2 regions of the Clostridioides sp. LIBA-6822 genome follow, and region 1 is predicted to be linked to the other one. Evidence: riboswitches for the same ligand, from Rfam matches in the RefSeq annotation. Region 1 holds a riboswitch; the other holds the start of a gene.

Region 1 (7,900 bases):
TAAAACAATTTTTTCACCATAGACAGTTGGTATTGATGAAACCCTAATATCAATTAAGTTCCCACCTAACTTTACATCCACTCTACCATCTTGAGGAAGTCTTTTTTCCGTTATATCCATTGAGGCCTTTAATTTTACGACAGTAGATAATGATGGATATATATCAATTAAAAACTTTGATACTTCCTTTAGTTCTCCATCTACCCTCATTCTCACTATTAAATGCTCTTTAAATGGTTCTATATGTATATCACTTGCATTTTCTTTCATAGCCTTTTCTAAAAGATTTTCAAATAGTTTTTTTGCATAATCCTCATCAAGTTCAAAGTTATTGTAATATTTATCAATTTTCTCACTTATAAGTTCTTTTTTCTCTTTTTTCAATATAATTTCTTTCCCTGTAGCTAATCTTAAATCCTGTAGAGCGTATATATCTTCATCTTCTATTTCTACTACTAAATTATCATCTTGAAATTCTACTGGAAATACATTATATTTTTTTGCAAGTTTTTCTGGTATTAACATTGGCAAACTGCTTTCCTCTAATATAATCTTAATCACCCTTTATATACTTTAATTTATTAGGTATATTCATTTTTTTCATAGAGATATTTTCTTCAGCTTTTATACTTACTTTCATTGGATAAGTAGTTTGTATACTATCTAAATATTTACTGCCTTTATCTACATAATTAGATAGTTTATCTTTATCCCCAATGCATTTTATTTCATAAGGTTGTGCTACAGGAACTCCATTTATATTTATGTGGCTTCCTGCAAGTACAACTTCTGAATACTGATTGATTCTTTGACCATTTATTTCTATGTATTTTCCTCCATTTACTTTTAATTCATTTATGACTTTTACAAGTATTTTATTATAGTCTATACTATTGGCTATATTTCCTGTTTTTTCATCTATAGCGTCTATACTTAATATTATTCCGCTACCTTTCACATCTGAATATGATAGGCTATCTCTAAGAGTTTCTATTTCTGAGATTTTTTCAGAATTTTTTTGATTTTTTTTCATTGAATTAATTTCTTCATCTAACTTGTCTTTTTCTTTTGTTAATTCCTTTATAGACTTTCTTGTCAATTTTATTTCTTTTCTTATTGACTTATCTTTACTTGTATAAACTGTTTGTTCATTACTATAATCTCTAAATATGGTTCCAACAAGTATACCTAAAATAGTACTTGCTAGTATTATAAACACATATTGTTTTTTCATACTGTATTGCTCCTTACAAATTTATTTTTATATGATAAGTTTATTTAATTAACCATTTAACATTTACATATGTTTATTATATCAAAGTTATATATTAAAATTCATCTTTAGTATATAATATCATACATTGAACTCCTATCACTAAATTACTAATACCAAGTATATATCCCTAAATCTTATTTACAAAATACGAGAACTTTCAATAAACATTTTTTTGTATTATTATAAAAGCATAACTTTGAAAAGGATATTCCATTATCACACCTTAACTCAAACTAAAGATATTATAGCTAAGTAAGATATTTTTTGTAAAATTATTTCTAGAATATTAATTTTTTATATAAAAATCTCTATTAATTAATAATTATTTCTTAATTGTATCAAAAACGGCAAACTGGCATAGCTTCAAAGCTACGCCAGTTTACTAAAAATCATATTTTATAATTAATATCTAATTTAATATATATGTTCTTATACATTTTTCTCATATTTTAAAATTCTTTTAACTAGTTTGTCTCTTAACTTTCCAACTTCATCGAATCTCATGTTAGGAATATAGTAACTTTCTATAATATCATGCTTAGACTTAGCTCTCTTAAGATTTAACACTGCCCAACAAATTAAATCATCCAAAACTTTTTCATCAAATTTAATGTCTTCTTCATATTTAAGTAATTTTTCCCTATTTAAAAATTGATTTAAATTAATTGTCTCCTCTTCTTTAAAAGTTGTGCTTATAGTTATACCTATATCTAAGTCAGTTAATAATACAGTCTCAATTTTCTCAGGAATAAGTGGATAATGATAAACTTCTACATTTAAACCTTTTTCAATAGCTTTTTTATACACTTTATTTAATAGTGTAGTTTTCCCAGTTCCTATTTCTCCATCTAAATAATACACCTTATTTACATCTTTTAAAATGTTTTCTGTATAATCTAAACATCCTACAGGAGTTATGGCTGAACCAAATAAATGTTTTGCTTTTTTTAAATTTCCTGTGCTCTCAACTCCATCAAACAATTTTTTAATAAGTTCTTCTGTAACTAAATTCACTTTACCATAATCCATACAGTCAGAATACTTTTCCTCTATATCTCTAAAGATTGGTTCTGATGCTTTTAAAAATTTAAATGCTCTTTTAAATGCATTACTAATATCTTTATCGTATCCTGATATTTCTTGTCTGTTTTTTTCTAACTCTTCTGTATTCCAGTAATCACCTAAATTAATTATCTCGTCCAAAGCTCCTGGTAGCTTTGGGTCCATAGTGTGTGGAGCAGTTGCATCCATAAGTACCACGCCTAATTCCTTTATAACTACACCGTCCAATGAACTTGGGTCAGAAGGACAGTTATATAATTCGATATCATATCCTCTATTTAAAAATTCTTTATAAATTTTTTTCATAAGTGAGGATTTTCCTACTCCAGGTCCACCTTTTAAACAAAAAACTCTTTTTACATTTTCAGGAATTATATATTCAAAAAAAGAATATGAGCCTTGTGATGTGTTCCCACCTGGAAATGCCTTCTTTACCTTTCCTTCCATATTAGCGCCTCCTCATAATTTACAATATCTCTTAATTAAGATATTAATATTATACGAGTTTTGTTACAGCTTTATGCTTTTGATAAATCTAAAACTTATCATTCAATACCAATAACAAATTAATTTTATCTAATTATAGTAGATTTCCATACTATGTGATTTAACTTTTATATACTTTTATGTATGAATATAATTTCACTCTTTATACAGTAATATAGTTGTGTATTGTTTAAATCCAATTGTTTCCGTTGTAATTTTATGTTAAAATAATATTACAAAATACATCTGTTTTTCTTCAGAAACGGGTGAAATTCCCTATCGGCGGTAAAAGCCCGCGAGCCTTATGGCATAATTTGGTCAGATTCCAAAGCCGACAGTAAAATCTGGATGGTAGAAGAAAATAGTATATGAGTACCTTTATGTAATTTTGCATGAGTAATCTATACAACTCCTTCAACTACCGTATTTATTCATGAAATTAAACACATTCGAGGTACCTAAGATGTAGGTGCTTTTTTGTTGTTTATTTATATAACCATTCTGTACTTATAAAATCTATTATATAAAAGATTGGAGTGTTATCATGAAACAAAAATGGATAGTATTAATTATCATCTGTATTGGTGTATTTATGTCTACTCTTGATGGAAGTATACTAAATATCGCAAATCCTACAATCGCTACTGACTTTAAAATTAACATGTCACAAATTCAGTGGGTTGTAACAGCTTATATGCTTGTCGTAACAGCTACTATGTTATTTTTTGGAAAACTCGGTGATAAAGTAGGCTCAAATCGACTATACACGTTAGGATTTTTTGTATTCACAATAGGTTCTTTTCTGTGTAGTATATCACACAATTTATCAACATTAATTTCCTCAAGAATATTTCAAGCAGTTGGAGCAAGTATTTTAATGGCAACTGGACTTGGCATAGTTTCTAATGCATTTCCAGCAAATGAAAAAGGAAAGGCTATAGGAATCACTGGAGCTGTAGTTGGTATAGGAAATATGAGTGGTCCCGTAATTGGAGGGATACTTTTAGAACATTTCGGATGGCCTTCTATTTTTATTATCAATATACCTATTGGCATTGTAGCAGTCTTTCTTGGAATTAAATTTCTTCCTAGACCTGTTTTAGATGAACAAAATAATAGCTTTGATATTCCAGGTCTTCTACTATTTGCAACTTGTACTACACTTATATTACTTGCGATGAATGGAAAGGGAGATACAAGATTGTATCTAGGAATAGCATCACTTATAATATTCTTACTGTTGGCATTAAGAGAAGTAAAATTTGAACAAAGTTTTATTGACTTACCTCTATTTAAAAATAGAAATTTCACTGTAGGTAACATTATCGGAATAGCTTGTTATTTTCCTCAAATGGCAGTGTCTTTCCTACTTCCGTTTTATTTAGAGCAATTAAAAAATTTATCTCCTATGATGGCTGGTTCTGTAATGACTGTACATCCACTTATTATGGTACTTATAGCTCCTATTGCAGGTTCTCTTTCTGATAAACATGGTGCAAAGAATATTTTAACAGCATCTTTTTCATTTATGACTATTTCCCTTGTTGGAATGGCACTTTTAAAGGCAGATTCACCATTGTTCCTTCTAATTGCATGTTTAGTTATTTTTGGACTTGGACTAGGTGCTTTTAGTTCACCAAACAATAGTAGTATCCTTGCAGATGTCCCTCCACAAAAACAGGGATATGGAGGTAGCTTTCTTGCAACTGTTCGTAATTTATCATTTGCTCTTGGAACAGCATTTTTTAGTAGTTTCTTTGCACAAAGCCTTACATATAATCAAAATTTTAAAAGCCATACATCAGCTTATGTCACAGCTAGTAATCAATCTTATTGGATTGCAGCAGCAGTATGCTTTATAGGACTTATACTAACTATTTTCTTTATGAGAAAAACAGATAAATCTATTTCTTAAATAAAATTTATTGGTTATTTCATTAGTGAATAAATTTTTAAATATACTAATCTACATTAATTTATAGTAGTTTTGCTAAGTTTTATAATTTTTAACAATAAATTGCTAATATTTATTGCTTATAAACAACAAGGATGCCAAAAAATGACCATTAAAACCATTTTGAGGCATCCTATATTTTATTTTGATATTAATACAATTAAAACTAATCTAATCTTATATAGATTATCTAAACAAGTATTATGCCAACATTTGATATTTTAAATTTAATCTACTGTTATCTCATATCCATGTTGATTGTATTGATTTACAATTTCTTCCCATAGTTCTTCAACACCAGTCTTTTTTAATGAAGAAACAGGAATTACTTTTTCACTACTTTCCAGTTGTAATTTTTTTCTTATTATACTTATATGTTTTTGATATTGCCCTCTAGATATTTTATCTGCCTTAGTTGCAATAACTACACAGTTGTATCCAAAGTGTTTTATCCATTCATACATAAGCTTATCATCTGCTGTAGGCTCATGTCTAATATCTACAAGTAGAAGTATAGAACATAATTCTTGTCTACTTTCTAGATATCTTTCCATTATACCTCCCCATTTTTCTTTTTCAGACTTAGCTATCTTTGCATATCCATAGCCCGGAAGGTCCACAAAATAAAACTCATTATTTATTAGGTAAAAGTTTATAGTTCTAGTTTTTCCTGGTGTTTGACTAGTTCTAGCAAAGTTTCTTCTATTAAGCAATGTATTTATTATTGATGATTTTCCAACATTTGACCTACCAGCTAATGCTATCTCTGGAATTCCTTCTGCCGGATACTGTGATTTATTCACAGCACTCATAGTTATCTCTGAACTTCTAATTTTCATTCTTCTCACCACTCTTTAATAAAGCTTGTTCCAATACTTCATCCATGTGTTCTACGAGTACAAACTCCATTTTTTCTTTTACATTTTCTGGTATTTCATCTAAGTCAGCTTCACATTCTTTAGGAATTAAGACTTTTGTTATGCCAGCTCTGTGAGCTGCTAATAATTTTTCTTTAACTCCTCCTACTGCTAGCACTCTACCTCTTAAAGTTATCTCTCCTGTCATAGCTATATTGCCTGGAACAGGTCTTTTAGTAAGTGCTGAAATCACTGCAAGAGCCATAGTTATACCAGCTGATGGCCCATCTTTTGGAACAGCACCTTCTGGAATGTGTATATGGATATCATTTGTCTTATAAAAGTCTGGGTCTATATCAAACTTGTCCACTATTGACCTTATATAAGAGATACCTGTCTTAGCAGATTCCTTCATAACATCCCCTAGTTTTCCAGTTAATACAATTTCTCCTTTACCTTTAAGTACATTTACTTCTACTTCAAGTGTAACTCCACCAACTGCTGTCCATGCAAGACCATTTACTAGTCCTATTTGAGGATTAACTTCTGCAAGTTGATACTTAAAGATGTCCTTTCCAAGATATGTCTCCAAATCAGACTTATTTACAACAACTTCTTCAAGAGTTGGGTCTTCAACATATTTTTTTGCAACTTTTCTACAAATTTTACCAATAGTTCTCTCTAGTGTTCTCACACCAGCTTCTCTTGTATAATGATTTATTATGCTTCTTAAAGTCTCATCATCCATTTTTATGAAGTTTTCTTTTAAAGCATGTTCTTTAATTTGTTTTGGAAGTAAGTATTTTTTTGCTATATTTAGTTTTTCTTCTTCTATATATCCAGATACTTCTATTACTTCCATTCTATCTAATAATGGTCTTGGTATATTACCTAAACTGTTTGCTGTTGTAACAAATAGTATTTTTGATAAATCAAAAGGTATTTCTAAGTAGTGGTCTACAAAATCCTTATTTTGCTCTGGGTCTAATACTTCTAGCATTGCTGAAGCTGGGTCACCTTTATAATCTGCTGCCATTTTATCTATCTCATCAAATAAAAATACAGGATTTTTTGTTTGTGCTTCTTTTACTCCATTGATTATTCTTCCTGGAATTGAACCTACATACGTTCTTCTATGACCTCTTATTTCTGCTTCATCTCTAACTCCACCTAAAGATATTCTTACAAACTTTCTATTCAATGCTCTAGCTATTGATTTTACTATAGATGTCTTTCCTGTTCCTGGAGGACCAACTAAACATATTATAGGACCTTTAAGTGATTTAGCAAGTGTTCTTATAGCTAGGTATTCTAATATTCTTTCTTTTACTTTCTCTAAGCCATAATGGTCTTCATCTAATATAGCATTTGCCTTATTTATATCCAGTTTATCTTTTGTCTCTTTATTCCATGGCAATGAAAAGATAGTATCCAAGTAGTTTCTACTTACAGATACATCTGGAGACATTGAAGATATCTTTGAAAATTTATCTATTTCTTTTTCTATCTTTTCCTTAGTTGTTTTAGGTGCTTTTATTTTCTTAAGCTTTTCTCTATATTCATCAGCTTCAGAATTTATATCTTCTTCTTCACCTAATTCTTTTTGTATTGCTTTTAATTGTTCTCTAAGATAATATTCTTTTTGAACTTTATTCATCTGTTTTTTAACTCTTAAAGTTATCTTTTTTTCTATTTTTAATATATCTATCTCTTCTAATAATATAGAATATATAAGTTCAAGTCTTTTCTTAATATCAAATTCTTCTAATATTTCTTGTTTTTGACTTGACTTTAGATATATATTTGCAGCTATTGTATCTATAAATCTATCGACATCTTCTATATCAGCCAAAGATATTAATATTTCTGGTGATACTCTGTTTCCAATATTTATATACTCTTCAAAGGCATCAAATACATTTCTTACAAATGCTTCAATTTCAACTTCTGTCTCACTATCTAGATTATCACTATCAAAAACTATTTCTTCTATTACTGCTTTGAAGTACCCTTCTTCTTGTTCTATTTGCTTTACTCTACCTCTTGATACACCTTCAACTAAAACACGAACTGTATCTCCTGGTAATTTTATCATTTGTTTAACTTTACAGATTGTTCCTACATGATAAAAATCATCTTCTCCTGGCTCATCGACTTCAGCTTCTTTTTGAGATGTTAAAAATATAAGTTCTTCCTCCATCATAGCTTGGTCTAAAGCCTTAAGAGATATCTCTCTTCCTATGTCAAAATTTAATATCATATATG
Region 2 (7,900 bases), 2.0 Mb from region 1:
TAAGGTGTTTAGTCCAAGTTGTAAAATCTTTTTATTTTTAGAACCTCTAAGTACATCTACAATAGTAGTAACGCCATAACTTCTTTTCATTCTAGCTACACATGAAATGACTTTTTGAGCATCTATAGTCTTATCTACTATTTCACCTTCTACTAAACAGTTACTACAATTATTACAATCTTCTATATAATTTTCTCCAAAGTAATTCAATATTGTCCTTCTATAACATGAATTACTGTAAACCAAGTCAATCATATATTGAAGCTTCTTATGTTGAAACAATTTTCTTTCAGGATTCTCAACTCCAATATCGATTAAATATTTTTGTATATGTACATCTCCTGGAGAAAATAAAAGCACACATTCACTTTTTTCTCCATCTCTACCAGCTCTACCTATTTCTTGATAATAGTTTTCTATACTTTGGGGCATGTTGTAGTGTATAACCCACCTTATATTAGGTTTGTCAATACCCATTCCAAAGGCGTTCGTTGCTATCATTATATCTACATCATCGTTTATAAAGTCTTCTTGATTTTTACTTCTTTCATTTTTAGATAAACCTGCATGATATTTTGACACAGATATATTTCTCTTAGATAATCCATTATGTATATTTTCAACTTCCTTTCTAGTTGCAACGTATATAATTCCAGACTCATTCTTATGATTTTTAATATAATCTAAAATATATTTATTTTTACTAGATGATTTTACTATATTTATTGATAAGTTATCTCTATCAAAACCTGTTATATAACAGTCTGGATTTTCTAAGCACAATAAATTTATTATATCAGCTCGTACCTCTTCTGAAGCTGTTGCTGTAAATGCTGTAATTATAGGTCTTTTAGGCAAATTCTTTATAAAATCGGAAATCCTTCTATAGCTCAACCTAAAATCATGTCCCCATTGAGATACACAATGCGCTTCATCTATTGCGATTTGACTTATGTTGTTATTATTTATTAGTTCAAGAAATTCCTGTGCATCTAATCTCTCTGGAGCTATATAGAGTATTTTATAATTATTTTTTCTAATGTTATTTAATATTTCATTGAATTCTTTGTTACTTAATGAACTATTTATAAAAGCTGCGTTAATTCCCATAGCCTTTAAAGCATCCACTTGGTCTTTCATAAGAGATATGAGTGGAGAAATTACTATTGTCATTCCATCTAATATCAACGCTGGAAGTTGATAACAGATGGATTTACCACCTCCAGTTGGCATTATAGCTAGTACATCTTTTTCGCTCAAAATAGAATTTATTATAGCTTCCTGACCTTTTCTAAAACTTGTATATCCATAGTATTTTGATAATATTTCTAAAGGTTTTTTATTCATATATTTCTCTCCTAATTTAAATTAATTAGACTTCTTTCCTGATTATGTTCAAATTTTTATTTTTATATTCACAATCGCATTATTCCAAAGTTTATAGACATTCTATATTATATATTAACATATTTTTTGAAAAAAATAGTTTGCAAAGTAAAATAATTTATGATACATTCTAAATATAAATTTAATACTTAATCTTCGGGGTAGGGTGAAATTCCCAATCGGCGGTACAGCCCGCGAGCCAAGGTAAAATTTGGTTGATTTGGTTAAATTCCAAAGCCGACAGTAAAGTCTGGATGGAAGAAGATATGTTTAATGAGTTTTTTTGTAGAGCAATTTTGTTGTACTCTTATTAAACATTTATTGTAGATTATTCTAAACCCTGAGTTAATTCTCAGGGTTTTTTGTTTAAAAATTATCTAATTAAACAGGAGGTGTACATATTTTGAATTTTGTAAATCAAAAAGAAAAAGACATTTATTATATGAAAAAAGCTATTGAATTGGCTAAAAAAGGAGAAGGTTTTACAAATCCAAACCCACTAGTTGGATGTGTAATTGTTAAAGATAGTGAGATAATAGGCAAAGGATATCATGAGAAATTTGGCTCTAATCATGCTGAAGTAAATGCTATAAACGATACTAAACAAAGCCTAAAAGACTCTACTCTTTATGTAAATTTAGAACCATGTTCTCATTATGGAAAAACACCTCCTTGTGTTGATAAAATTATTCAAAATAAGATTAAAAGAGTTGTCATATCTACACTAGACCCAAACCCGCTTGTTTGTGGTAATGGAGTAAAAAAATTAAAAGATAACAACATTGATGTTACTGTAGGAATATTAGAAGAAGAAGCAAGAGAATTAAATGAAATATTTTTTTATTACATAAAAAATAAAAGACCTCTTTGTATTGTAAAATCAGCAGTAAGTCTAGATGGTAAAATTGCTACAAAATCACTAGAATCAAAATGGATATCTAATGAGTCATCAAGGTACCTAACTCATAAATACAGAAATAAGTATCATAGTATAATGGTTGGCATAAACACAGTTTTAAATGATAATCCCTTACTAACTTGTAGACTTAATCAAGATGAAATATCTCACCCTACAAGAATAGTAATAGATACAAACCTAAAATTGCCAATTAATAGTAATTTGGTTGAGGATAAAACTAGTAAAACTATAGTTTTCACATGTTGTAAAGACAGTAAAAAATTATCAATATTAAGAGAAAATAATGTTGAAGTCATAATTTCTCCTCAGAAAAATAACTTAGTAGATTTGAAATTTGTAATGTATAAATTAGGAGAATTAAACATTGACTCTGTCCTAGTTGAGGGAGGTTCTACACTTAATGATAGTCTATTTAGAAATAAATTAGTTGATAAAGTCAAACTATTTTTATCCCCTAAAATTATAGGTGGTAAAGACGCACCTACATTCGTTTCTGGAGAAGGAGTAAATCATCTATCAGATTCAACACAATTAGTAATCAATAATGTAACTTTAATAGATGGAGATATTTTGATAGAATCTGATGTTTTAAATTAAATTTTATGAATATATGTATAAAGGAGGTCATAATGTTTACTGGCATAGTAGAAGAAGTTGGAATACTTAAAAGAATTACTGCCAATGGCAAAAGCGGACAAGTAACCATACTATCAAACAAAATATTAGATGGTACAAACCTTGGAGATAGTATCTCTGTAAATGGGGTTTGTCTAACTGTTTCAAACCTAGGAAAAAATGAGTTTACAGCAGATGTTATGATGGAGACAATTCGTTCTACAAATTTAGGTTCCTTAAATACAAATGACAAAGTAAACCTTGAAAGAGCTATGACCCTTTCCTCGAGATTTGGAGGTCATATAGTAACAGGCCACGTTGATTGTAAAGGTACTATTTGTAAGTTTGAAAAAGATGAAAATGCAGTTTTAGTAAGCATACGACCAGTTAAAAAACTTTTATCATCAATGATACTTAAAGGTTCTGTTGCCATTGATGGTGTAAGCTTAACTATATCATATTTAGATGATGAAATATTTAAAGTTTCTATTATACCTCATACTAAATTGAACACTACTCTCTTAACAAAAAATATTGGAGACTTTGTTAATTTAGAAAGTGATGTAATTGGAAAGTATGTTAATAGTTTTATGGTTAAGAACTACAAGGAATTAAATTCCAATAGTATTAACTATAAATCAAATATAGATAAAGATTTTTTATTTAAAAATGGTTTTTAAAAATAATAAAGGAGTGAATTACATGTTTAATACTATTGAAGAAGCTATTAAGGATATAAAAAATGGGAAAATGGTAATCGTTGTTGATGATGAAGGTAGAGAAAATGAAGGAGATTTACTAATGGCAGCTGAGATGGCTACCCCTGAATCAATAAATTTTATGGCTACATATGGTAGAGGTTTAATTTGTCTACCTGCTACTGAAAAAAAATTTAAAAGTTTAAATATACCTCTTATGGTTAGAGAAAATACAGACACATTTCAAACAGCCTTTACTGTTACTATAGATGGTGCAGATACTCTAACTGGTATATCTGCATATGAGAGAGCTGAAACTGTAAAATTATTCTGTGATGAGAATTCTACAAGTAAAGATTTCAAAACTCCTGGTCACATTTTTCCTTTAATTGCAAAAACTGGTGGAGTTCTTGTCAGAGATGGGCATACAGAAGCTTCTGTAGACCTAGCTAGACTTGCAGGTTTTAAAGAAATTGGTCTTATTTGTGAAATAATGAAAGATGATGGTACAATGGCAAGAGTTGATGATTTAATGATTTTCAAAGAAAAACACAATTTGAAAATTATAACTATAAAAGACCTTATAGAATATCGTAAATTAAATGAAACTACTATAGAAAAGGTGTCTAGTGCTTTCCTTCCAACAAAATACGGTAATTTTGAAATCATAGGATATAAAGATACTTATTCAGACGAAGAACATATTGCACTTACTTATGGAGATATGAAGGAAGAAAATACTCTAGTTAGACTTCATTCCGAATGTTTAACAGGTGATGTGTTCCACTCTTTAAAATGTGATTGTGGATTGCAATTAGAATCTTCTATGAAGAAAATTGTAGAAAATGGAAATGGTGTTTTAATTTATATGAAACAAGAAGGTAGAGGTATTGGTCTTTTAAATAAAATTAAAGCTTATAAACTCCAAGAAGAAGGTTATGATACTGTGGAAGCAAATCTAATGCTTGGATTTGAAGAAGATATGAGAGATTTCTATATGGCTGCTCAAATATTAAAAAATTTAAATATAAAAAGCATAAGTCTTTTAAGTAATAATCCTGATAAAATAAATCAGTTAGAGAAATATGGAATAAAAATAGAAAATAGAGTCCCTATTAATGAAGAAATTAATGACTTTAACAAGTTATATCTAAAAACTAAAAAAGATAAAATGGGACATCTGTTGGATATTATATAGATAGTTATATAAAGATATTTTTCTACTAAGTAATTATTTGCAATTAATATTAAAAATATTTATAAATATAAATCTATAACATAAATAAAATTGGAGGAAATAAAAAATGATATATGAAGGAAAACTTATTGGAAAAGACTTAAAAATAGGAATAATAAATTCTCGTTTTAATGAATTTATAACATCAAAACTTTTATCAGGTGCTGAAGATTGCCTCTTAAGACACGATGTTTCTCCAGAAAATATAGAAATAGCTTGGGTACCTGGAGCTTTTGAAATTCCTCTTGTTGCTCAAAAAATGTCTAAAAGTGGTAAGTATGATGCTATAATTTGTTTAGGATGTGTTATAAGAGGAGCTACATCTCATTATGATTATGTATGTAGCGAAGTCTCTAAAGGGATAGCAAAAGTATCTTTAGATAATGAATTACCTGTTATATTTGGAATCGTGACTACAGAAAATATTGAACAGGCTATTGAAAGAGCAGGTACAAAAGCTGGAAATAAAGGCTATGATTGTGCTATGAGTGCATTGGAAATGGTAAATTTATTTAAATCTCTAGATTAAATAGTGTCATTAATTAAATGTTAAACCTGTATAAATAATATAAAATACTGAATACCAAAAGGACAAAATATCTTTGTTCTTTTGGTACTCAATAATTTCAAATATAATATATATCCAAGCTCTTACCTATTAAAGTATATAAAGCCGTATAATTTTAGATACTAACAATTCTATCTTTATGTGTTTTTTCAATATATAATTTTTTAAAATTATTTACAATATCATCTACCTGAACAATCTTACCAATATCTTCATAATTATTAGAAATTCCTATACTATTCACATATATTTTTAAATCAGAATATACACAATCATTATGTAAATTTTTAATAATATAAGATATATTCTTAACATCAAACTCATTGTAAGCAAAAAAATCTATTGATTCAGCTCCTCCACTTTTTACATACGAAATAGCAACTACTCTACTTGTAAATGATATTGAAATATAATCTTCCACACAATTACTTAAAAGGATATTTTGTTTAGAAAAAATTATTTTTCTACATCCTAACTGAATAAAAAATTCTTGTAATACTTTTATGTCTATACCTAATGCATCATCTGGAATTAATATGTACAAGGCTGATTTCTTAATAGAAACTTTTGTTTGTATATCTCTAATAAACTTTTCAGTTTCTCCTTCAAATAGATAATGATAAAAAGGCACATTTGGAATAGGTTGTATTGAAAATGATACACTCTCTTTTAAGCCATTATCTTTATTATAAAATACAAAACAATCACGGCATACTACAACAATATATTCCTTCTTACTGAACAATTTGCATCCCCCTCAAAACCTCTAAAATATAAATTAATAATCAAGGTTACTTTAAAAATCTTAAAATAATTATAAATACGACTCTAAATATAAAATATCACAAAGATATATATATTACTATTAAAGCTATTGTTTTTATTTATAACACATATTAATAGTATACTAATTATCTATTTTATTATTTTTTTAATTTACCATACAATATAATTAAGAGTAAGCAACAATAAAATACTATGATTTAATAAGTACTTATTAAATATTTATGAGGAGAATAAATTATGAAAACATATTCAATAGAAGATTTAACACTAGATAAACGTAACCTTATAAAAAAATATTCTCTTACTTTAAATGAGAATTTAATTTGGGAGTTTAAACATGATAAATACCATACTATAAAATACTTCACACACAAGTTTGCAGTTAAAGAATCTGTACTGGCACTTTTGTTCAACATACACAAATTGTGCTATGCTAAAATAAAATACTTTGAGTCAAATTTTTCAAAATATGAACCTTATAAATACAGTTATCAAGATGGATTTGTTAAATGTGAAATATATGATATGAGTTTTATGTTGCATAAATATAGTAATATAATGATAGATTTAAGAAATTTACAAGAAATCAAAACTATAGAAGAGTTTAGAATGTTTTGTAATTACTTAGAAAGCTTTGAAGATGGTTTACAAGATTTAATTATATAGTAATTTTAGAAAAAATAAATTTCAGGATAAACTTTATAATAAATAAACTATTTTTAAAAGAAACTTTTAATAACACCTGAGTTATATAATAAAAAAATATTACTGGAATTAAAAATTCCAGTAATATAAACTAATTAAATATTATATTCATATAAATTATATAAACTCTAAACTCTCAAAATAGTTTCACAATTTTTTATCCTAAATGTTCCTCTGGCAATTCACTATGCCACTCTGATACATTTTCTAATCCTTCTATTTCATCTGCAATAAATACAGGGTCTTTTATTCCAGATTTTTTTTGTCTTGTATAGTCTTTTAAAGCAATGAATGCATACTTTCCTAAAAGCGATATTGCGATTAAGTTTATTATAGCCATCAATGCCATAAATAAGTCTGCTAGGTTCCAAACTACATCTACTTGAGTAAGAGAACCAAATAAAACCATACCTACAACGAAAACTCTAAATATATTAAGTTTAGTCTTACTTCCACTCATAAATTCCATATTTGACTCACCATAATAATAATTACCTACTATAGAACTAAATGCAAATAAGAATATACAAACTGCTATAAATATGTTCCCTATTGGCCCTATATGATGAGTTAAAGCTTCCTGAGCCAACTCAATTCCAGTTGCTCCACTACTAGCGTAATCTGAATACAATAATACCATGAATGCTGTACAACTACATATGATTATAGTATCAGTAAAAACACCTAAAGATTGAATTAGACCTTGTTTTACGGGATGAGTTACATGTGCTGTTGCAGCAGCATTAGGAGCACTACCCATACCTGCTTCATTAGAGAATAAACCTCTCTTCACTCCAGTCATTACAACTCCCATAAATGTACCAATTGCCATTCCTTTAAAATCAAACGCACTTTCTACTATTAGTGTTATAATTCTTGGTATCTCTGTTATATTCATTCCAACTATAGCTAAAGCAACCAATATATATAATCCTGCAAATACAGGAACTATTATCTCAGAAACTTTTGCAACTCTATGTACTCCA

The links. Region 1 has a riboswitch for FMN ahead of ACTG48_RS18390 (MFS transporter). Riboswitches for the same ligand answer to the same signal wherever they lie in the genome.
Region 2: another riboswitch for FMN. It lies ahead of ribD (bifunctional diaminohydroxyphosphoribosylaminopyrimidine deaminase/5-amino-6-(5-phosphoribosylamino)uracil reductase RibD); the one in region 1 lies ahead of ACTG48_RS18390 (MFS transporter).

What each region holds. Positions count from the first base shown of each region.
Region 1 covers NZ_CP196995.1:3,896,411-3,904,310, forward strand. The annotation lists gene ACTG48_RS18375 (GspE/PulE family protein) at 1-561, opposite strand, end outside; gene ACTG48_RS18380 (DUF881 domain-containing protein) at 554-1,234, opposite strand; gene ACTG48_RS18385 (ATP-binding protein) at 1,706-2,785, opposite strand; FMN riboswitch at 3,073-3,188, shown strand; gene ACTG48_RS18390 (MFS transporter) at 3,369-4,739, shown strand; gene yihA (ribosome biogenesis GTP-binding protein YihA/YsxC) at 5,006-5,617, opposite strand; gene lon (endopeptidase La) at 5,607-7,900, opposite strand, start outside.
Region 2 covers NZ_CP196995.1:1,889,279-1,897,178, reverse strand. The annotation lists gene recQ (DNA helicase RecQ) at 1-1,347, opposite strand, end outside; FMN riboswitch at 1,535-1,656, shown strand; gene ribD (bifunctional diaminohydroxyphosphoribosylaminopyrimidine deaminase/5-amino-6-(5-phosphoribosylamino)uracil reductase RibD) at 1,790-2,902, shown strand; gene ACTG48_RS09075 (riboflavin synthase) at 2,935-3,600, shown strand; gene ACTG48_RS09070 (bifunctional 3,4-dihydroxy-2-butanone-4-phosphate synthase/GTP cyclohydrolase II) at 3,623-4,816, shown strand; gene ribH (6,7-dimethyl-8-ribityllumazine synthase) at 4,923-5,384, shown strand; gene ACTG48_RS09060 (hypothetical protein) at 5,539-6,168, opposite strand; gene ACTG48_RS09055 (hypothetical protein) at 6,447-6,875, shown strand; gene ACTG48_RS09050 (alanine/glycine:cation symporter family protein) at 7,072-7,900, opposite strand, start outside.